DNA from 2 places in the Arthrobacter sp. UYEF36 genome. Region 1 is predicted to be linked to the other one. Evidence: predicted binding sites of a transcription regulator. Region 1 holds the regulator's gene; the other holds the start of a gene.
What was found. The regulator LexA, encoded in region 1, represses DNA repair genes until DNA is damaged. The targets are predictions, from matches to a motif close to TCGAACANNTGTTCGA.

Region 1 (10,349 bases):
CGCTTCGAGGAAGTGAAGCTTATTGACGACGCCGACTTCGCCGAGATGTGGGTGCGGTCCCGTTCGCAGAGCCGCAAACTCGCCAAAGGCGCCCTCCGGCGGGAGCTTACCGAAAAGGGCATCGACACGGACACCGCGTCGCTCGCCCTGGAACAGCTCAGCGACGAGGACGAGGAAGCCGCGGCCCGCGAACTGGTCCAGCGGAAGCTCCGGGGCGTGACCGGTTTCGAGGACCGCGCCGAGCGGGACAAAACCACGCGCCGGCTCGCTTCCATGCTCGCCCGCAAGGGGTACCAGCCAGCCCAGGCCTTCCGGATCGTGGGCGACGTCCTCGACGAAGCCGTGACCGGTTCGGATGCAGGGCCCGACGCTGATTTCTGAGGACGCTCCGGCAGCGTGCCGACCCGGTACCCTTAACAGGTGAGTTTGACCATTCCCTCCCCAGCAGCCGGCACCACCCCTTCCACGGACGCCTCGGCTTCCCCTGGCGCGGAGGCGCAGCCCTCCACCCCGCAGCCCCGCACCTACCAGGTGCGGACTTTCGGCTGCCAGATGAACGTGCACGACTCAGAGCGCATGTCCGGGATGCTCGAAGCCGCCGGCTACGTCCCCGCCGCCGGGGAACTGGCCGACGTCGTGGTCTTCAACACCTGTGCGGTGCGGGAAAACGCAGACAACAAGCTCTATGGCAACCTGGGCATCCTGGCCCCGGTCAAGGCCGCCAACCCTGGAATGCAGATCGCCGTCGGCGGCTGCCTGGCGCAGAAGGACCGCGACACCATCCTGAGGAAGGCACCCTGGGTGGACGCCGTCTTCGGCACCCACAACGTCGGCGCACTGCCGGCCCTGCTGGAACGCGCCCGCCACAACAACGAGGCGCAGCTCGAAATCCTGGAGTCCCTCGACGTCTTCCCCTCCACCCTGCCGACCAAGCGTGACTCGGTCTATTCCGGCTGGGTGTCGATCTCCGTCGGCTGCAACAACACCTGCACCTTCTGCATCGTCCCGGCCCTGCGCGGCAAGGAAAAGGACCGCCGCCCCGGCGACATTCTGGCCGAGATCGAGGCCCTCGTCGCCGACGGCGCGATCGAAGTAACCCTGCTGGGCCAAAACGTGAACTCGTACGGCGTTGAATTCGGCGACCGGCAGGCCTTCTCCAAATTGCTCCGCGCCTGCGGTGACATCGCCGGCCTGGAACGCGTCCGGTTCACGAGCCCGCACCCCGCCGCCTTCACCGACGACGTCATCGACGCCATGGCCGAGACCCCCAACGTCATGCCGCAGCTGCACATGCCCCTGCAGTCAGGCTCGGACAAGGTCCTCAAGGACATGAAGCGCTCGTACCGTTCGACCAAGTTCCTGGGCATCCTGGACAAGGTCCGCGAGAAGATCCCGCACGCCGCCATCTCGACGGACATCATCGTCGGGTTCCCCGGTGAAACCGAGGAGGACTTCCAGGCCACGCTCGACGTCGTGGAGAAGTCCCGCTTCGCCACCGCCTTCACTTTCCAGTACTCCAAACGGCCGGGCACTCCCGCCGCCGGGCTCCCGGACCAGCTCCCCAAGGCAGTGGTGCAGGAACGCTTCGAACGCCTCACCGCCCTGCAGGACAGGATCGCCGCCGAGGAGAACGCCCGCCAGCTCGGCCGGCGTGTAGAGGTCATGGTCACGGCCCAGTCCGGGCGCAAAGCCGGGGAAACCCACCGGCTCTCCGGGCGGTCCCAGGACCAGCGCCTGGTCCACTTCTCCGTGCCGGCCGGCGCCGAGACGCCCCGCCCCGGCGACCTCGTCACCGTGAGAATTACCGAGGCCGCGGCGTTCCACCTCGTGGCCGACCCGGCGTCAGCCGAGGACTACAGCCTTCGCCGCTCCCGGGCGGGCGACGCCTGGGACAGGTCCCAGGCGGACTCCTGCGGCGCGCCCGTTCCGGCATCCGGCACCGGCACCACGGGCGTGTCCCTGGGCATGCCCGCCCTTCCCGTCCGCGGCCGCTAAGGCCGTGGCCGATCGGCAGGACGCCCCCGCGGGCAAAGCGCAGGCCACGGAGGCCGGTGCAATCCAGGCCGGTGCGGTCCGGACTACGGATACGCCGCCGGTGATCGCAGTCGTCGGGCCGACCGGCTCCGGCAAGTCCGATCTCGCCGTCTCGCTGGCACTGGAGCTTGACGGCGAGGTCATCAACGCTGACTCCATGCAGTTCTACCGCGGCATGGACATCGGCACCGCCAAGATCACCGTGGCCGAGCGCAGGGGAGTGCCGCACCACCTCCTGGACATCCTGGACGTGACCGAGGAAGCGAGCGTCTCGGAGTTCCAGCAGCAGGCCCGTGCGGTTATTGCCGACATCCACGCCCGCGGCAAACGCGCCATCCTGGCCGGAGGCTCCGGGCTCTACGTCCGCGCCGCCCTGGACGTGCTGGAATTCCCGGGCACGGATCCGGCCATCCGGCGCCGGCTCGAGGCGGAGCTGGAAGCTGGTGGAGCGGCGCCGCTGCGGGCGCGGCTGGAAGTCGTGGACCCGGTCTCCGCCGGCCGGCTTGGCGATGCGCGCCGGATCATCCGCGCCCTCGAGGTGTTCGAGCTGACCGGAAGACCCTTCAGCTCTTTTATGCCCACCCGCGAGTACGTCCAGCCCGCGGTGCAGATCGGGCTCGACGTGGACCGCGGCCAGCTCCGGGAACGGCTCGCCCGCCGGGTCCACACCATGGTCGAAAGCGGGCTGCTCGAAGAAGTCCGGACGCTCGACGCCGCCGGACTCCGGCTAGGCCGGACGGCACCGCGGGCCCTCGGCTATGCCCAGTTCCTCAGGGTCCTCGACGGGGAATCCGACGCAGCCCAGGCTGCGGAGGCAACCATCGTCGCGACCCGGCAGTTCGCCCGCCGCCAGCTGACCTGGTTCCGGGCCGACCCCCGGATCCATTGGCTCGACTGGCAGGACCCGGACCTCGTGGCCAAGGCCGCAGCCCGCACCGTCCCCGGCTGAACGTCCCGCGTCAGGCGCGTGGTTTGCCAGGCCGGTTTGCTGGCGGCCCGAGCCGGAACGGTAACCTTGGAGCATGGACGAAACCCTGGCCGTGGCCGCTGATCGCAACTCCACCGGTGACACTGCAGCCCTGACCGGTCTCAAATTTTCCAAGGGCCACGGCACGGGCAACGACTTTGTGCTCCTGGCCGACCCCAACGGCACCCTGGCAGTGACACCGGAGCAGGTCGCAGCGCTCTGTGACCGGCACCGCGGAATCGGCGGCGACGGACTGATCCGTGCCGTCCCGTCCCGGCTGCTCGCCGAGGGCCAGGAGCTGCTGACGCTGAATCCGGACGCCGAGTGGTTCATGGACTACCGCAACGGCGACGGCTCACTTTCCGAGATGTGCGGCAACGGCGTCCGTGTCTTTGTGCACTTCCTGATCACCGAGGGCCTGGTCGAGCTGCCCGCCGGCGAATCGCTGACCATCGGCACCCGGGGCGGCGCCAAAACGATCGTACGCACCGCCGCCGGCTACGCCGTCGACATGGGTCCCTGGGAGTTCATCTTCCCGGGCGAGGCCACCGCACGGGCCATGGATTCGCTGGTCAGCGCCACGGGACTCGAGGTCGCACGGCCGGCCCTGTCCGTCAGCATGGGAAACCCGCACACCGTCGTGGCGCTGGCCGAACTGGCCGAACTGGAAGCCACGCAGCTGTTTACCGCACCCCACGTCGACCCGACGCCGCCCCACGGCACCAATGTCGAGTTCGTCGTCCCCTCCGAGCCGCTGGTCCACGACGGCGTCGGAACCATCACCATGCGCGTTCATGAACGGGGCGTGGGGGAAACCCAGTCCTGCGGCACCGGGGCCTGCGCAGCCGCCGTCGCGATCCGCCACTGGGCCGGCCAGAGTGCCCCGGACGTGTGGAACGTCCACGTCCCTGGCGGCGTCGTCGGGGTGAAGTTCTTCCTCGGCGCGGAGGGCCACGAGCACGTCGAGCTCAGCGGCCCCGCGGTGATCGTCGCTACTGGGACGCTTTCCTGACCCGAAGGATGCGGAACGACTTCGAGGTGCTCTCGCGCGTCACCGTGAAGCTGCTGTCCAGCTCGGCCGCCAGCCAGCGCTGCAGGGAATCGGATCCCAGGTTCTTCTGCACCACCAGCCACGCGGAGCCGCCGGGCGCCAGCCGCGGCAGCCACAGCAGCAGCAGCGCATGGAGTTCGTCCTTGCCGATCCGGATGGGCGGGTTGGACCAGATCGTGTCGAAGCGGAGCCCGGGGTCGACGGCGTCGGGTGTGCTGGCCGTGACATTGCCCAGTCCCAGCAGTGCGGCATTTTCGTTGGTCAGGCTCACGCACCGTTCGTTGACGTCCACGGCGTAGACCCGGGCGTGCGGTGCCCGCAGGGCCAGGGTCAGGGCGATCGGACCCCAGCCGCAGCCGATGTCCAGCAGCGTTCCCTGCGGGGCCGGGGCGGGTGCCTCGGCCAGCAGCACGGCCGTGCCCTTGTCGATCCCGTCCGGGCTGAAGATGCCCGAGGACGTCTGCAGGTGCCGGGTCTCACCGGCAAGCTCCACGGTCAGTGGCTTGCGGGTGAAGGGCCCGGCCGGCTGGGCGCTGAAATAGTGTGCAGACTCCATAACTGCCCAGATTAGTTGGCGCCCGGCCCGTAGGCGAAACCGCGGCGGGCGGACGGGGGCAACCGGAGGGTCTGCTAGTCTTAAAGACATGTTCCTGAACTCCAAGTAGCCGGCACGGGTTAAATCCCGCCCCCGCAGCGACGCAGGTAGTAACCTTCCGCTCAGTGCGCCACCCCGCGATGAACCTGAAAAGGACCCAGCCGCTGGCGCCCGATCCACTTGGAGTTTGGCGGTGCTCATGGAGCCCGGCCAAGCGGACAGACCTCCCTTCTCAAGGCCACACCACGCCGGTTCCATTCCCCCCTTCTCACCGCTCCCTCGCGGAGCCCACCCTTGCCCCGGCACCGCTGCCGCGGGCATTCCAGGAGGCCGCTTTGACGAATAGTCGTCAGCCCAGCGCGAATACCGCCCCAGACAGCACCGATCGGCACTATTCTGAAACTGCCGAACCTCTAAAGGAGACCATGACCAGTCAGCCCAACACCGGACCCGATTCAGCAGCCCAGGACATGAGTCCTGCGGAAATCCAGGCTGTCATCGACCGGATCCTTTCCAAGGACACCCCTGCCCGGAAGGCGGCCCCGGCTGCCGGCGAGCCCACCTCGGTGCTCGGCAAGGCGCAGGCGATCTCCCGGCAGGACGAGGAGCACAGCAACTACGACGGTGACCAGCAGGACCTCGAGGAACGGCACGCGCTGCGCCGTACCGCCGGTCTGTCCACGGAACTCGAAGACGTCACCGAAGTCGAATACCGGCAGCTGCGGCTCGAGCGGGTCGTGCTGGCCGGCCTCTGGACCGAAGGCACCCTGGCCGACGCCGAGAACTCGCTCCGCGAACTCGCCGCTCTCGCCGAGACGGCCGGCTCGGAGGTCCTCGACGGGATTGTGCAGCGCCGCGCCAAGCCCGACCCCGGAACCTTCCTCGGCTCCGGCAAGGCCCAGGAACTCAAGGACATTGTGATGTCCACCGGCGCAGACACCGTCGTCGTCGACGCCGAACTGGCACCGTCCCAGCGCCGCAGCCTGGAAGACATCGTCAAGGTCAAGGTCATCGACCGCACGGCCCTGATTCTGGACATTTTTGCGCAGCACGCCAAAAGCCGCGAGGGCAAGGCCCAGGTGGAACTGGCCCAGCTCGAATACCTGCTCCCGCGCCTGCGCGGCTGGGGTGACTCGATGTCCCGCCAGGCCGGTGGCCAGGTGGGCGGTGCCGGCGCCGGCATGGGTTCGCGAGGTCCCGGTGAAACCAAGATCGAGCTGGACCGCCGCCGGATCCGCACCCGGATGGCCAAACTGCGGCGTGAAATCGCCGCGATGAAGCCGGCCCGGGAGACCAAGCGCGCCAACCGCCGCCGGAATTCCGTGCCGTCCGTAGCGATCGCCGGGTACACCAACGCCGGCAAGTCCTCGCTGCTGAACCGGCTGACCGACGCCGGTGTGCTGGTGGAGAACGCCCTGTTCGCCACGCTGGACCCGACGGTCCGCAAGGCCGAGACCTCGGACGGGCTGGGCTACACCCTGGCCGATACCGTGGGCTTCGTCCGGTCGCTGCCCACCCAGCTCGTGGAGGCTTTCCGCTCCACCCTGGAGGAAGTCGCCGACGCGGACCTGATCCTGCACGTCGTGGATGTCTCCCACCCGGATCCGGAGGGACAGATCGCCGCGGTCCGCAAAGTCTTCAGCGAAGTCGATGCCCGCAAGGTGCCGGAAATCATCGTCCTGAACAAGGCCGACGCCGCCGATCCCTTCGTGATCGAACGGCTCAAGCAGCGCGAACCGCGCCACGTGGTGGTGTCGGCACGCACGGGCGAAGGCATCCCGGAACTGCTCAAAGCGATCAGCGAAGGCATCCCGCGGCCCAGCGTGAAGCTGGAACTCATGATCCCGTACAACCGCGGGGACCTGCTCTCCAAGCTGCACGAGACCGACGCCGAGATCCTCAGCCTCGACCACGAGGAAGCGGGCACCCGCGCCGTCGTGATGGTGCGCGAAGGATTCGCCGCTGAACTGGATTCGTTCATCAGCAATGACTAAGGCAGCGGTGACCGGGACGGACACAGGCCCGGGCGGCGAGGCGGGGGCGGACCCCGCGGGGACCGAAGCCGCCGGAACACCTTCGGCAGGAACCGGCGGCGGGGCGGGCGGGGAGTTCGTCATCGAACTGCTCGACCGTGCCGTGTCCGGCATGGGCGGCCAGAGCCGCGACGGCCAGCACGAGATGGCCCGGCAGGTGGCGCACGCGATCGACAGCGGCGACCACCTGCTGGTCCAGGCCGGCACCGGAACGGGCAAGTCCCTCGCGTACCTGATCCCGCTGATCGCCCATTCGCTCGTCAGCGACAAACCCACCCTGGTCTCCACCGCCACCCTCGCCCTGCAGACCCAGATCGTCGGCCGCGACCTGCCCCGGCTGCTCAAGACCATCACCCCGGCGCTGGACCGGCCCGTCAAGGTCGCCCTCGTCAAGGGCCGCTCCAACTACGTGTGCCGCCACAAGCTCGAGGGCGGTTTCCCCTCCGAAGAGCCCTCCGAAGGCCAGCTCTTCTCGCTCGGCGAGGACACCTCGGTGCCGCATTTCGCCGCGGGGATGGGCGGCCCGTCGTCCCAGCTCGGCAAGGAAGTCGTCCGGCTGCGCGAATGGGCCGAGGACACCGCGACGGGGGACCGGGACGAACTCCTGCCCGGCGTCACGGACCGCGCCTGGCGGCAGGTGTCCGTCACCTCCATGGAGTGCCTCGGCGCGCAGAAGTGCCCCCTGGCGGCCGAATGCTTCAGCGAACTGGCCCGCCAGAACGCCGCAGATGCCGACGTCGTCGTCACCAACCACGCCATGTTGGCCGTCAGCGCCTTCGAGGGCCTGGCGGTCCTGCCCGAATACGACGTGGTGGTGGTGGACGAAGCCCACGAACTCCAGGACCGGGTGACGGGTGCCGTGTCCGGCCAGCTCTCCGTCGCGATGGTGCACGCGGCCGCGTCCGGAGCCCGGAAGCACACCGGCATCACCGTGGACGCACTGAACAATGCCGCCTCCAACCTCGAACTTGCCATTGAAGGGGTCCCCAGCGGACTGATGCCCAACGGCCTCAACAGCGAACAACTCGACTGCGTGGACCAGCTGCGGGACGCCTGCCGCGCGGCGCTCTCGGACTCCAAGGGGGACAGCGCCACCACGGCCGACGGCGGCCGCCAGCTCGCGCGCTCCCGACTCATGGTGATCCTGGAGCTCTGCGAACGGCTGCTCGCCGCCCGCGAAAACCGCGAAGTGGTCTGGTTTTCCCGCAACAGCACCTTCGACCCGCAGCAGGGCTACTCCCAGCCGGACGAGTCCGCTCCGGCCCTGATCAACATCGCCCCGCTCAGCGTCGCCGGACGGCTCCGCGAGGGCCTGTTCGCGGACCACACCGTCATCCTGACCTCGGCGACGCTGGCGATCGGATCCGCCTTCGAACCCGCCGCCGGCGGCCTGGGCCTGGTCGGACCGGGAGCCCCGAGCTGGACCGGGGTCGACGTCGGCTCGCCCTTCGAATACCCGAAACAGGGCATCCTCTACGTTGCCAAGCACCTGCCCAAACCCGGCCGCGGCATGTCCCCGGAGGCCCTCGACGAGCTCGAGAAGCTGATCCGGGCCTCCGGCGGCGGGGCCCTGTGCCTGTTCTCCTCCCGGCGCGCCGCCGAGGAGGCCGCTGAAGCCCTGCGCCCGCGGCTGGACATGAGCATCCTCTGCCAGGGGGATTCGACCATGACCGCGCTGGTGAAACAGTTCGCCGACGAACCCGACACCTGCCTCTTTGGCACCATGTCGCTGTGGCAGGGTGTCGACGTGCCAGGAACCTCCTGCCGCCTCGTGGTGATCGACCGGATACCGTTCCCGCGGCCCGACGATCCGCTGATGACAGCACGGTCCCGTGCGGTGGCCCAGGCCGGCGGCAACGGGTTTATGAGCGTTTCCGCCACCCACGCCGCCATCCGCCTGGCCCAGGGTGCCGGCCGGCTGATCCGTACGACGACGGACAGGGGAGTGGTGGCCGTGCTGGACTCGCGGCTCTCCACCGAGCGCTACGGGGGATTCCTCCGCGCCGCCCTGCCGCCGTTCTGGCCGACCACCGACCCCGCGATCGCCTACGCAGCCCTGGCACGGCTCGCAAAGGAATCCGGGCAGCCCGCCACGTAGTCCGCAGGAACGCGAGGGGCCCCGTCCAATGCCGAAGGGGCCCTTTTCGCTGCTCTTGACGTGCCGGTCCTGGGCGGTCCTAGAGGGAGCGCAGCACCGAGACGACTTTGCCCATGATGACGGCGTGATCGCCGAGGATGGGCTCGTACTGGGTGTTCTGCGGCAGCAGCCAAGTGTGGCCGTCGCGCTGGCGGAACGTCTTGACCGTCGCCTCGTCGTCCAGCAGCGCGGCGACGATGTCACCGTTGATGGCGTCGCCCTGCCGGCGCACCACCACCCAGTCACCGTCGCAGATGGCGGCGTCGATCATCGAATCCCCCGCGACTTTAAGCATAAAGAGTTCGCCGTGGCCCACCAGCTGGCGCGGCAAGGGCATCACGTCCTCGACGACCTGGTCGGCCAGGATCGGCCCGCCTGCGGCAATGCGGCCCACCAGCGGCACCATGGCGGTGTCGGTGGCGCTGGCCAGCTCTGACACCGACAATCCGCCGACCGTGCGCAGTCCGCCGGACTTCTCCACCCCTGAAATCTTCGTGGTTCCCTCGTCGAGGGTCAGCGGCATCAGCACTTCCATGGCCCGGGGGCGCTTGGGGTCACGCCGCAGGTAGCCAAGTTTCTCCAGTTGCGAGAGCTGGTGGGTGACGCTGGAGAGGCTGGCCAGGCCAACGGTGTCACCAATCTCGCGCATGGAGGGCGGATAGCCGTTGTCCGTGACGGAGCGCTGGATGGTTTCCAGGATCTTCTTTTGCCGGACGGTGAGGCTCTTGGGTGGCCGGGCCGCCTGCGGGCTCCGTTGCTGGGTGGCCCTGCCGCCAGTGGCTGGTGCTGCCATGTTCGCCAACGCCTTTCCGTTCGGCCCGGCCGCCGTGGCTGCGGCTGCCGGGAACTGCCGGCCTGAAATGTCAGACCCTGCTGATCAACTGCAGAAGTGGTTGTTCTGTAGCTCAAACGTAGGCCAGCCACACAGCTTTTTCAAACATTTGTTCTAGCGAGTCTCGACATTGTTCGTTGGTAAGTGCTAAAACAGAACATGCAGGATTCGAATATGTGTTCTATTCATTCGCAGTTTGAGGATGGATCACTGTTCGGACACAGCATGACGTTCGGTTCTTTGTTCGAAGGTTAGGCCGGTTGGCGGCAAGTACGTGGAGTACGCCGGGCGGCACAGTATGGTCCAGGAGGGCTCAGTTCATGTCAGCATCAAGCGCGTTTCACGACACTTTCGGCCGCGACGCATTCGGCAACTACGGCCGCCCCGACGGCGGTGCGTCCGCCGGCCAGCAGGGCGGGTTTGGCCAGCGGGGCTCCATCGCCCGGCACGTCCCGGCCGGCGGGAACAGTGCAGGCCGCGGGCCGCGGGTCAAGCAGGCGCCGCTGCGGCTCACCCGGCGGGGGCGCTTTGTCTTCATCGGGGTGCCGCTGATTCTGCTGGCTGCGCTCATTCTGTCCTTCAGCGGTTTCCTTAACGCCCCGGCCAAGGCGGCAGAGTCCGCTGCCGGCCTGTCGTTGACTCCCACCGTCACCGTGACGGTGCAGCCCGGTGAGTCACTCTGGGCCATCGCCGAGACCGT
Region 2 (10,349 bases), on a different contig from region 1:
CGAATCCGGGTGCCAACAAATTGATGCACCGGTCCTTGAGGACCGGTACATGACGTTCGGACGTGGGCTTCGACTGGTCAGGGTCCGTCATGCCTGCGTCCTTTCGTGGTCCGGCTGATTTATGGAGTGCGGTTGCTGGGTGTGTGTGCCGCTTCTTGATCCAGATCCCCATCCGCGCCTATCCTGCGTCTGCCTGGCTCCGGGGAAGTGAGCCAGGAAAACAGCCCGATGGGCGGCTGGAGATCTCGGTCAAGAATCGTGCAGTACTGCTTGGCTGGTTGGTTCCTGTGGGGCTTCAGAGAATCCCCGGTATTGCATCGTCGGTCTCCGAGAAGGCCGTTTCCTTTTCAGCGAGGTACTCGTTCCAGGCCTGGGCGTCCCAGATCTCCGCGCGGGTGCCTGCACCAATAACGGCGAGTTCCCTGCCCAGCCCTGCGTACTCCCGGAGCGCCGGCGGAATCGTCACGCGCCCCTGCTTGTCAGGTACCTCGTCGGAGGCTCCAGAGAGAAAAACACGGATGTAGTCACGAGCCTGCTTGTTGGAGATTGGTGCCTCCCGCATTTGCTCGTGGACCCGGCCGAATTCCGCCTCACTGAAGACGTAGATGCAGCGTTCCTGGCCCCGTGTGAGAACCAGCCCGCCAGCAAGCTCCTCACGGAACTTCGCGGGGAGGATGATTCGGCCTTTTTCGTCCAGACGCGGCGAATGTGTGCCGAGAAACACGGCCCACCGCCTGTCTGTTCGTAGGAAGCCCAACGTCCCCTGTGCTGCCACTACCCTCTTACGTCCTCCACATTACTCCACATCCCTCCACAGTCAACGACACGCCGAACGATTCGGCCTCAATTTGTGGGATCGACGGCCCCGTATCCCTGTTATGGCTGGGAATTGGGGCGGGTGGGGCACAGTGGAGGGAATCTGCAGGGCCGTGCCGCTCCGGCCTCCGGTGCGGGGCCCAGGACGAACCCGCGGGGTCCGGCGGGGCTCCTGCGGCCCGGCATTCGGCGCACATCGCGGCTCGAAACCCCGATTAACGAAAAAAGACCCGCCGGAGCGGGTCTTTGATGCCACCTGGGTTTCCCCTGTGGTGGAAAGTGGAGATCGACGGGGAGGTCCGGCGGACCGGACGGAACCTAGGGTTCCCCGCGGTGCCGTTCGTCCCAGCGTTCCTCAAGATTGCTCATGAACGAACTCCTGGGCTTCCCGGACTTCCGGGCCGCATCCTCGGCCTTGGCTTTGCCGGCAGCCGCCCCGCGCATGGTGGCGTAGTAGACCCCGGCACCCATGACCACGAAGCCCAGAACTCCGACGAAGATGTTTTGGATCGTCACGCCAAATAGCAGAAGCACGACGCCTGCCAAGGTGGCCAGGACACCGATCACCAGATGGCGGGTTGACCATGAACGTCCCGCGTCCGAGCCCATCGAGCTGGCGAACTTTGGATCGTCCTCATGCAGCTGCTTCTCAAGTTGCTCCAGCAACTTCTGTTCGTGCTCCGAGAGCGGCATCACGACCTCCTTAAGTCGGCCAACGTCCAGACTGACGCGGCCAGTGTCCCTAATCCCACAACGTGCGGGATTCCCGTGTGGTTCCCATTCGCCGCCATTGGTCGATTGGGGGTCTTCACGGCCCGTTCCCGGGTGGTCAGCTGGTCCTGCATTAGTCCGGACGCTCGATCCAGTCGTTCCAAACTTACGTACTAATTACGTACTAATAAGGATAGTTTGTTGCGCCCTGTTCTGAAAGATGCCAAACGTCCCCTTGACTTCAAGAAGTGGCGGATTGACATCCCAAGGATCAGCCCGAGTTGCTTCCGGGGTCCAGGAGCCTGGCCGGAAGCACTGATTTTGTGCCAAATTTCCGGGTCACCTGGTCCAGGACCTGCTCCGCGGCGCGCCAGTTGTCGTCCCGGCGGTCAAGGCTCAGCTGCAGGGGCGCCTGCGCGGCTTCTTCGAGCTGTTCGGCCCGGATGCCCACAAGCCGCACGGTCATGGGGCGGTCACCGACCGACTCCAGGAGTTGGACGGCGACGGCGTAGAGCAGCTGGGCGCTGTCGATCGGGGTGCTGACCGTGCGGCTGCGGGTGATCGTGGAGAAGTCCGCGTAGCGCAGCTTGAGGGCCACGGTGCGCGCGTGCATGCCGGCACTGCGGAGCCGCTCCGCCGTCCGGTGCGACAGGCGCAGCAATTCCCGGTGTAGCAGTGCCCCGTCGGCGGTGTCCACCGCAAAGGTCTCTTCCGCGCCGATGCTCTTCTCGAGTCGGACGGGGGTCACCGGTCGGGGGTCGATGCCCCACGACAGCCGGTAAACGTGTTCACCGGAAGCGCCGAGCACCTTCCGGAGGGACGGGAGCGGGGACGCCGCGACATCCGCGACGGTCCGGATGCCCATCCGGGACAGCACCTCAACCGTTTTGGCGCCGACGCCCCAGAGGGCGCTGACCGGAAGGCTGTGCAGGTACGGGACAGTCTCCTCCGGCCCGATGAGCAGCAGCCCGTTCGGCTTGCACCGGGTGGAGGCAATCTTCGCCACGAACTTGCTGGCGGCTATCCCCACGGAAGCGGTGATGCCCAGCTCACTGCGGACCCGGGTGCGGATGAGTTCGCCGATCCCGCGGGGCGGGCCCAGCCGCCGGATCGCTCCCCCGACGTCGAGGAAGGCCTCGTCCACGCTGAGCGGCTCCACCAGTTCGGTAATCGACCCGAAGATCTCCATAATCTGGCCCGACACCTCGTAGTAGAGCCTGTGCCGGGGCTCGATAACGACGGCGGAGGGGCACATCCGCATGGCCACCACCATCGGCATGGCGGACTTGACGCCAAATTTCCGGGCCTCGTACGAGGCGGACAGCACGACCGACCGGTCGGCCGGGTAGCCCACGATGACAGGTTTGCCCACGAGCGCGGGACGGCTGCGCAGTTCCACGGAAACAAAGAACGCGTCCATGTCCACGTGCATGATGCTGCTCCGCCGGAGCTCCCGCAGTTGCGCTTCGCTGGGCCGCCTGGCTGCGCCCTGGGGAGACTGCTCCCGCTGCTGTTTATCCTGGTCCGGCCCCACAACTTCAATCCTATGCCCCGGGACTGACTAAACTGGAGGCTGCATCCGGCGTCAACACCAGGAGGAAAGTCCCTGTGAAGGTATTAGGACAGCGCAGCCGCGCTGCGGTAGCCGTCTTGGCGGCGGGCACGCTGATGGCCCTGGCCGCCTGCACACCCGCCAACCCCGGGACCACTTCCTCGGGCTCCTCGTCCGCCTCGGCTGCGCCGTCCGCGGCCGGGCCCACCACGACGGCGCCGGCCAGCCCCTCCGCCGAACCCGGCACCTCGGCCACCGTCGGTGCGATGGTTCCCGGGTTCCCGGAAACGCTCCTGCCGGTGATGCCCGGGGCGAAGGTCGTCTCCAGCAGCTTCGACAAGACCACGGAACCCGCTACGGTGGCACTGGTCGGCAGCATCTCTGCGCCGTCGGCCGAAGTGCTCGCCTTCTACACGAAGGAACTGGAGGCCCAGGGCTTCAAGGCCGTTCCGGGTGAAACTGTGGGAGCCGTGCCGTCCAAGGACTTCCTCCGCGGTGACACCGAGACAGTCAACATTTCCGTGCTGGAAACCGCCGGCGTCTCCACCTTCACCATCGGTGCGAACGTCGCCGCCGAGTCCGTCAAGTGACCCTCGCGGAGCAGCTGCGTCTGGAACAAACTGCCTATGTTGCCGCAGTCGCCGGGAAGCTCACCGATTTCCTGGCCACCCGCCAGGCGGTGATGTCCTCGATCTCCCCGGACATCGATCCGCTGATGGGGTCCATCTCGAACCTCGTCACCGGCGGCAAACGCCTCCGGGCGCTGATGTGCTACTGGGGCTGGCGGGGCGCGGGCGGCGGGGCGGGAGCCAACGAGATCGTGACGGCAGGCTCCGCGCTGGAGCTGTTCCAGGCAGCCGCCCTGATCCACGACGACATCATCGACCGCTCTGACACCCGCAGGGGCGGCCCCAGCGTGCACCGGCGCTTCAGCGAACTGCACGAGACGCAGGGCTGGGCACTGGACAGCGAACGGTTCGGGCACGCGGCCGCCATCCTGACCGGCGATCTGTGCCTGTCCTTCAGCGAGGAATCCTTTACCGAGATCGGGCAGAGCGCAGCCTCCGGGAGCCGGGCGCGGCTGATCTTCAACCTGATGCGCGCCGAGGTCATGGCGGGCCAGTACCTGGATATCCTGGAGGAGGTGGCGGGTCCCCGTCGGGACCGGGCCGGAGCCGTCAGCCGCGCCCAGTCCATCATCCGGTTCAAGTCGGCCAAGTACTCCACCGAACATCCGCTGGCTTTGGGCGGCGCCCTGGCCGGCGCCCACGACGAGCTGCTGCGGGGCTACTCGGCATTCGCCCTTCCGTTGGGCGAGGCCTTCCAGCTCCGCGACGACGTCCTGGGAGTCTTCGGTGATCCTGTTACCACCGGCAAACCGGCGGGAGACGATCTCCGGGAAGGCAAGCGGACCGTCCTGATCGCCTTTGCCCTGGACCTGGCCAGCCCCGCCGAGTCCGCGTTCATCGACGCAAAGCTGGGCAGCCCCGGGCTGGGCGATGCCGACGTGGACGAAATCCGCCGCATCATCGCGGACTGCGGCGCGCTCCAGGCCACGGAAGTCCTGATCGAGGAATTTGGACGCGCAGCGTTCGCTGCCCTGGATCTCCTGCCGTTGGAGGAACTGCCCAAGACGGCGCTCCGGAAGCTGGCCGAGGCCACGGTCAGCCGCGCGGCCTGAACCGCAGCCCCCGGCGGCACCGGAACCCGGCGGCACCAACAATGCAGGCCCTGCACCTCACAACTGAGGGACAGGGCCTGCATTAGTTCAGAATGGGACGTTGGTTGCGGCTACCAGGCCAGCGACTGCGCCCGGCGCCGGATTTCCGTTTTGCGCCCCTCCCGGAGGGCGTCGATCGGACGGCCGCGCAGGGAATCGTCCGGCGTAAACAACCAGGTAACGAGTTCCTCGTCGGAATAGCCGGCGTCCGCGAGGACCACGATCGTTCCCTTGAGGCTTTCAACAGCATGACCGTCCTGGATGAAGTCCGCAGGAACGCAGCGGATCCGTCGTTCCCCGACCCTCAGTGCCGCCAGCGCACGTTCATCAAGAAGCGCATGAACCTTGGTAATCGAAACGTTCAGAAGCTGTGCGACATCGGGCAGGGGCAGCCATTCGCCCACAAGGCTTTCTACATTACTCACGGATCAAGATTGCCATGCCGGCAGGCTCTGCGCCTAGTCGACGACGCCCCGTTTAACTCCGGCCGCCCCCGGCGCCGATTCCGTCCGCGCCGCGGCCCCCTCTGACCGACACTCCGCGGACCTCCCTTGCAGAATGTCAAACACTTCTTGTGCTAATTCCCAAATCATGAGAGATTCACATGGATCACATTTGTAACTGCAATAACTTGAGTCACACTGGTAACACCAGTACTGCCGGCCACACCCGCAGCGTTCGCCGCTGAGAAGAGGACCTTTCCCATGACGACGTCACGTTCGCCAAAGCCCACTGCGCGGCCCAGCCTGCCGATGATTGCGGCCACGACGGCGGCCCTTCCCGCCGTCGTCCTGTCTTCTCTGGCGATCGCCCAGCCGGCCGCGGCCGAGTCCCGCACCCGCGCCATCCCGGCCACCCTTGCTGCGGCCATGCAGGCCCAGGCCCAGGCGCAGACCGCCCGGTCGCTGGGTTCCGCGTTGATTCCTGCCAGTTCCGTCCCGGCGGCTGTGCCGTCCGCCTTCCGGCCGGCCCAGGTTTCCGCCCCCGAGGAGTACACGATCGCCCGCGGTGACACGATCAGCGGAATCGCCGGCAAGTTTGGCCTGGACACGAACGCCATCCTGGAAGTGAACGGGCTGCAGGCGAACACCATCATCTACCCCGGCCAGAAGATCAAACTCGGCGGCCCGGCCACAGCGCCGGAGCCCGCGGCTCCCGCCGCCGCTGCCGGCAGCGTCTACACCGTGAAGTCGGGCGACACCCTTGGCGCCATCGCGGCCCGCCACGGAGTCAAGCTTTCCGAGGTCTTCGGCTGGAACGGGCTCAACCTGGGCTCCATCATCTACCCCGGCCAGCAGATCAAGATCGGCGGGGCCGCGGCACCTGCCCCGGCCCCGGCAGCCCCCGCCCCGGTGGCGACGGCCTCGACCCCGGCGGCACCGGCCCCCGCGTCAGGTTCCTACACCATCAAGTCCGGCGACACCCTCTCCGGAATCGCCGCACGGAACGGCGTCAAGCTCGCCGACATCCTGTCCGCCAACCGCCTGACGACGAGCAGCATCATCTACCCCGGCCAGAAGCTGGCCCTGCCGGGCGGGGCCATCACCCCGGCGTCGACTCCTCCCGCTGCCACGGTCACGCCGCTCGTCCCGAGCACCTTCCTCGGCTACACGTACCCGGCCGCCGTTGTCAGCTCCGCCAACCAGAACAAGGCCCTGCTGAACGCCTCGCCGGTGCCCAGCCGCGAACAGATGAAGACCATCGTCGCGGACACCGCCCGCCGCATGGGCGTCGATCCGTCACTCGCCCTGGCCTTCGCGTTCCAGGAATCCAGCTTCGACCACCGCTCGGTCTCCCCGGCCAACGCGATCGGCACCATGCAGGTCATCCCCTCCTCGGGTGAGTGGGCGTCGGACCTCGTGGGCCGCCAGCTGAACCTGCTGGACCCGTACGACAACGCCACGGCCGGCGTCGCGATCATCCGCCAGCTGCTCCGCACCAGCCCGGACCAGGACTCCGCCATCGCGGGTTACTACCAGGGACAGTACTCGGTCAGCAAGTACGGCATGTACGACGACACCAAGCGCTACGTGGAGTCCATCAAGGCGCACCAGAAGAACTTCGGCTAGAAGTCCAGAGCAGCCACGGCCGCCCCGTCCAAGCCACGGCCAAGCCACGACTGATAACGATACGGGCCCGGATCGCATGTTGATTCGGGCCCGTTTCCGTGCAGCGATTAGGATCGTATAGTGCAGGATTACTCGTCGGACCCTCTCGTTGGCACTCTGGTGGATGGCCGGTACCTGATTCAGTCCAGGCTCGCCAGCGGCGGGATGTCCACTGTGTATGTGGCCACCGACCGCCGGCTGGAGCGGGATGTGGCACTGAAGGTGCTGCACCCCCACATGACCGGGGACCCGCAGTTCCTCGACCGGCTGGGCCGCGAGGCCAAGGCCGCGGCCCGGCTGTCGCATCCGCACGTCGTGGGAGTGCTGGACCAGGGCGAGGATGACCGGGTGGCCTACCTGGTGATGGAGTACATCAAGGGCCACACCCTGCGCGACGTCCTCAAGGACAAGGGCGCGCTTCCTCCGCGCCTTGCCCTGGCGCTGATCGACCCCGTCGTCGAGGGCCTGGGGGCGGCCCATGAAGCGGGCCTCATCCACCGGGACATCAAACCCGAGAACGTTCTGATCGCCGACGACGGACGGATCAAGCTCGGCGACTTCGGGCTGGCCCGCGCCATTTCGACGTCGACCAGCACCGGGGCGCTGATCGGCACCGTGGCGTACCTCTCCCCTGAACTCGTGCTGGGCCGGCAGGCCGACGCGCGCAGTGACATCTACTCGGTCGGGATCATGCTGTACGAGATGATCACCGGCCGGCAGCCATTCGACGGCGAGGTCCCCATCCAGGTCGCCTACCAGCACGTCAACTCTGCTGTCGGCGCCCCCTCCGGGCTCGTGCCGGGACTCGCCGCTGAAATTGACGAACTCGTGCAGTGGTGCACCGCCAACGACCCCGACAAGCGCCCCGTCGACGGAAGCGCCCTGCTCTCCGAACTCCGCCACATCCGGAGGAACCTCAGCGACGCCGAACTCGACCTGCAGCCCCCGGCGGCGCGTCCGGCGCGTCCGGCCGTCCCGGCCGTGCCGCCCACCCCCAGCCCGCCGGCCCGGCGCCCCGGCGGCTCCCCGGAGCCCCGCGACGGCAGCGGCGCCACCGAAGTGATCGGCGGCCGCCAGCAGCCCACGGAGTTCATCGCCCGCGGCAGCAACCCGACCACCGTGATGTCCGCGGCCCCGCGCCACCCCGGCTACGGCCCGCTGTCCGCCCCCGACGACGTGAACTACAACAGCTACGCCAACTACGCCAACTACGCCAACTACGACGACGGAAACAATTCCGCAGTTCCTGCCAGCAAGCGGGCGCAGCGCAAACTCGACCGTGACGAGGAGAAGGCGCGCCAGCGTGCCGCGGCCACGCCGGTCCGGACCCTGCGCGAGGGGAACCCCCGCCGCCGGGGGCTGCTGTGGATTCTTGTCCTGGTCATCGCGGCTTTGCTGGCCGGCGGGGCCGGCTGGTTCTTCGGCATGGGACCGGGCTCCCCCGGCACGGTTCCGCAGCTCGCGAACAAGACGGTGGCGGAGGCCCAGCAACTGCTCCGCACGGCCGGATTCCAGTCCACCACCAGGGACGTCTTCGACGACGACGTCGCCCCCGGGCTGGTGGTCGGTTCTGTTCCGGCAGCCGGGGAAGTCATCCGGAAGTTCCAGCCGGTGTCCCTCGCGGTCTCCAGGGGTCCCGAGCTGTTTCCTCTGCCGGACCTGGTCGGGGGGTCCCTGGACGAGGCCAAGACCGCCCTCAACGGCGCGGGTATGGCCCTCGGGCAGATCTCTGAAACCTTTGATGAATCCGCGGCCGCCGGCACCGTCCTGGCGCAGGCACCGCGCAGCGGCAATCCGGTCCGCCACGGCACCCCGGTGGACCTCACCGTGTCCAAAGGCCCGCAGCCCATTCCGGTGCCGGACGTGCGGGGCCAGGATCAGGGCGACGCGGTCGCGGCCATCGAAGCCGCCGGCCTGAAGGCCGTGGTCTCGCCGGAAACCGTCTTTGACCGCAGCGTGCCCAAGGGCGCCGTGGTGGCGCAGGACCCGGCCTCCGGAAACCTCATCCGGGGCGGCACCGTCACCCTGACCGTGTCCAAGGGGCCCAGGCTCGTTGACGTTCCGAGCTTCATCGGCGATCAGGTCGACGAGGCCAGGGACGCCCTCCGGGAGCTGGGCTTCGAAGTCCGGGTGAACGAGATCCTGGGCGGGTTCTTCGGCACGGTCCGGGACCAGGACCCCGTGAACAAGAAGGTTCCGGAGGGCTCCGTGGTCACCCTGACCGTGGTCTGACCGTCTGGTCCGGGTAACACCGCGGGTCTGAGAACGGATAATCCGGCTGCCGCCGGATCAACAGCTCCGCCCCGGCTGATTCAGCCGGGGCGGAGCTTTGTGCCGGGCGGGCGGACCCGCTGGACGGGTGCCTTAGCGCTTGGCCAGGGCCCCGGCCACCAGGAAGGCCATCTCGAGGGACTGCATGTGGTTCAGGCGGGGATCGCAAACTGATTCATAGCGGTCCAGGAAGGACTCCTGGTCCACCGGATCGGCCCCGCCGAGGCACTCGGCCACGTCGTCGCCGGTCATTTCGACGTGCAGCCCGCCGGGGACCGTGCCGAGCGCGTGGTGGACCTCGAAGAAGCCGCGCACCTCATCAATGACGTCGTCGAAGTTCCGGGTCTTGTAGCCGTTCGGCGAGGTGACCGTGTTGCCGTGCATCGGGTCGGTGACCCAGAGGACCTGGGCGCCGGACGCGGTGACCCGCTCCACGATCGGGGGCAGCTTCTCGCGGATGTTGCCGGCACCCATCCGGGTGATGAAGGTCAGGCGGCCGGGTTCGCGGTCCGGGTCCAGCTTGTCGATCAGGCGCAGCGCGTCGTCGCCGCTGGTGCCCGGCCCCAGCTTCACACCGATCGGGTTGCGGACCCGGGAGAGGAAGTCGACGTGGGCGTGGTCCAGTTCGCGGGTGCGCTCACCGATCCAGAGGAAGTGCGCGGAGGTGTCGTACGGGTAGCCGGTGCGGGAGTCAATGCGGGTCAGGGCACGCTCGTAGTCGAGCAGCAGCGCTTCGTGGCTGGCGTAGAACTCCACGCGCTTGAGGGCCTCGAAGTCAGCGCCGCAGGACGACATGAACTTGATGGCACGGTCGATGTCCCGGGCCAGTGACTCGTAGCGTGCGTGGGCGGGATTTTCGGTGAAGCCCTTGTTCCACTGGTGCACCAGCCGCAGGTCCGCGAAGCCGCCCTGGGTGAACGCCCGGATCAGGTTCAGGGTGGACGCGGAGGTGTGATAGGCCTTCAGCATCCGGCCGGCGTCGTGGGCGCGGGACTCCGGGGTGAAGTCGTAGCCGTTGACGATGTCGCCGCGGTAGGCCGGCAGCGTGACGCCTTCCCGGGTCTCATCGTTGGACGAGCGCGGCTTGGCGAACTGCCCGGCCATCCGGCCCATCTTGATGACCGGCATGGCGGCGCCGTAGGTGAGGACCACTGCCATCTGCAGGATGGTG

Region 2: a site for LexA is predicted at 5,361-5,376, ahead of ABIB29_RS13905 (LysM peptidoglycan-binding domain-containing protein). Genes of this name have one in related genera too.

The regions. Positions count from the first base shown of each region.
Region 1 covers NZ_JBEPOX010000011.1:52,143-62,491, reverse strand. The annotation lists gene ABIB29_RS15780 (regulatory protein RecX) at 1-381, shown strand, start outside; gene miaB (tRNA (N6-isopentenyl adenosine(37)-C2)-methylthiotransferase MiaB) at 421-1,995, shown strand; gene miaA (tRNA (adenosine(37)-N6)-dimethylallyltransferase MiaA) at 2,057-2,983, shown strand; gene dapF (diaminopimelate epimerase) at 3,057-4,013, shown strand; gene ABIB29_RS15760 (class I SAM-dependent methyltransferase) at 3,994-4,608, opposite strand; gene hflX (GTPase HflX) at 5,073-6,641, shown strand; gene ABIB29_RS15750 (ATP-dependent DNA helicase) at 6,634-8,778, shown strand; gene lexA (transcriptional repressor LexA) at 8,858-9,610, opposite strand; gene ABIB29_RS15740 (LysM peptidoglycan-binding domain-containing protein) at 9,970-10,349, shown strand, end outside.
Region 2 covers NZ_JBEPOX010000009.1:47,191-57,539, reverse strand. The annotation lists gene rsmH (16S rRNA (cytosine(1402)-N(4))-methyltransferase RsmH) at 1-91, opposite strand, end outside; gene mraZ (division/cell wall cluster transcriptional repressor MraZ) at 296-724, opposite strand; gene ABIB29_RS13930 (SCO2097 family morphological protein) at 1,135-1,509, opposite strand; gene dinB (DNA polymerase IV) at 1,799-3,061, opposite strand; gene ABIB29_RS13920 (hypothetical protein) at 3,136-3,669, shown strand; gene ABIB29_RS13915 (polyprenyl synthetase family protein) at 3,666-4,760, shown strand; gene ABIB29_RS13910 (Rv2175c family DNA-binding protein) at 4,871-5,224, opposite strand; gene ABIB29_RS13905 (LysM peptidoglycan-binding domain-containing protein) at 5,504-6,868, shown strand; gene ABIB29_RS13900 (Stk1 family PASTA domain-containing Ser/Thr kinase) at 6,986-9,139, shown strand; gene ABIB29_RS13895 (class II 3-deoxy-7-phosphoheptulonate synthase) at 9,272-10,349, opposite strand, start outside.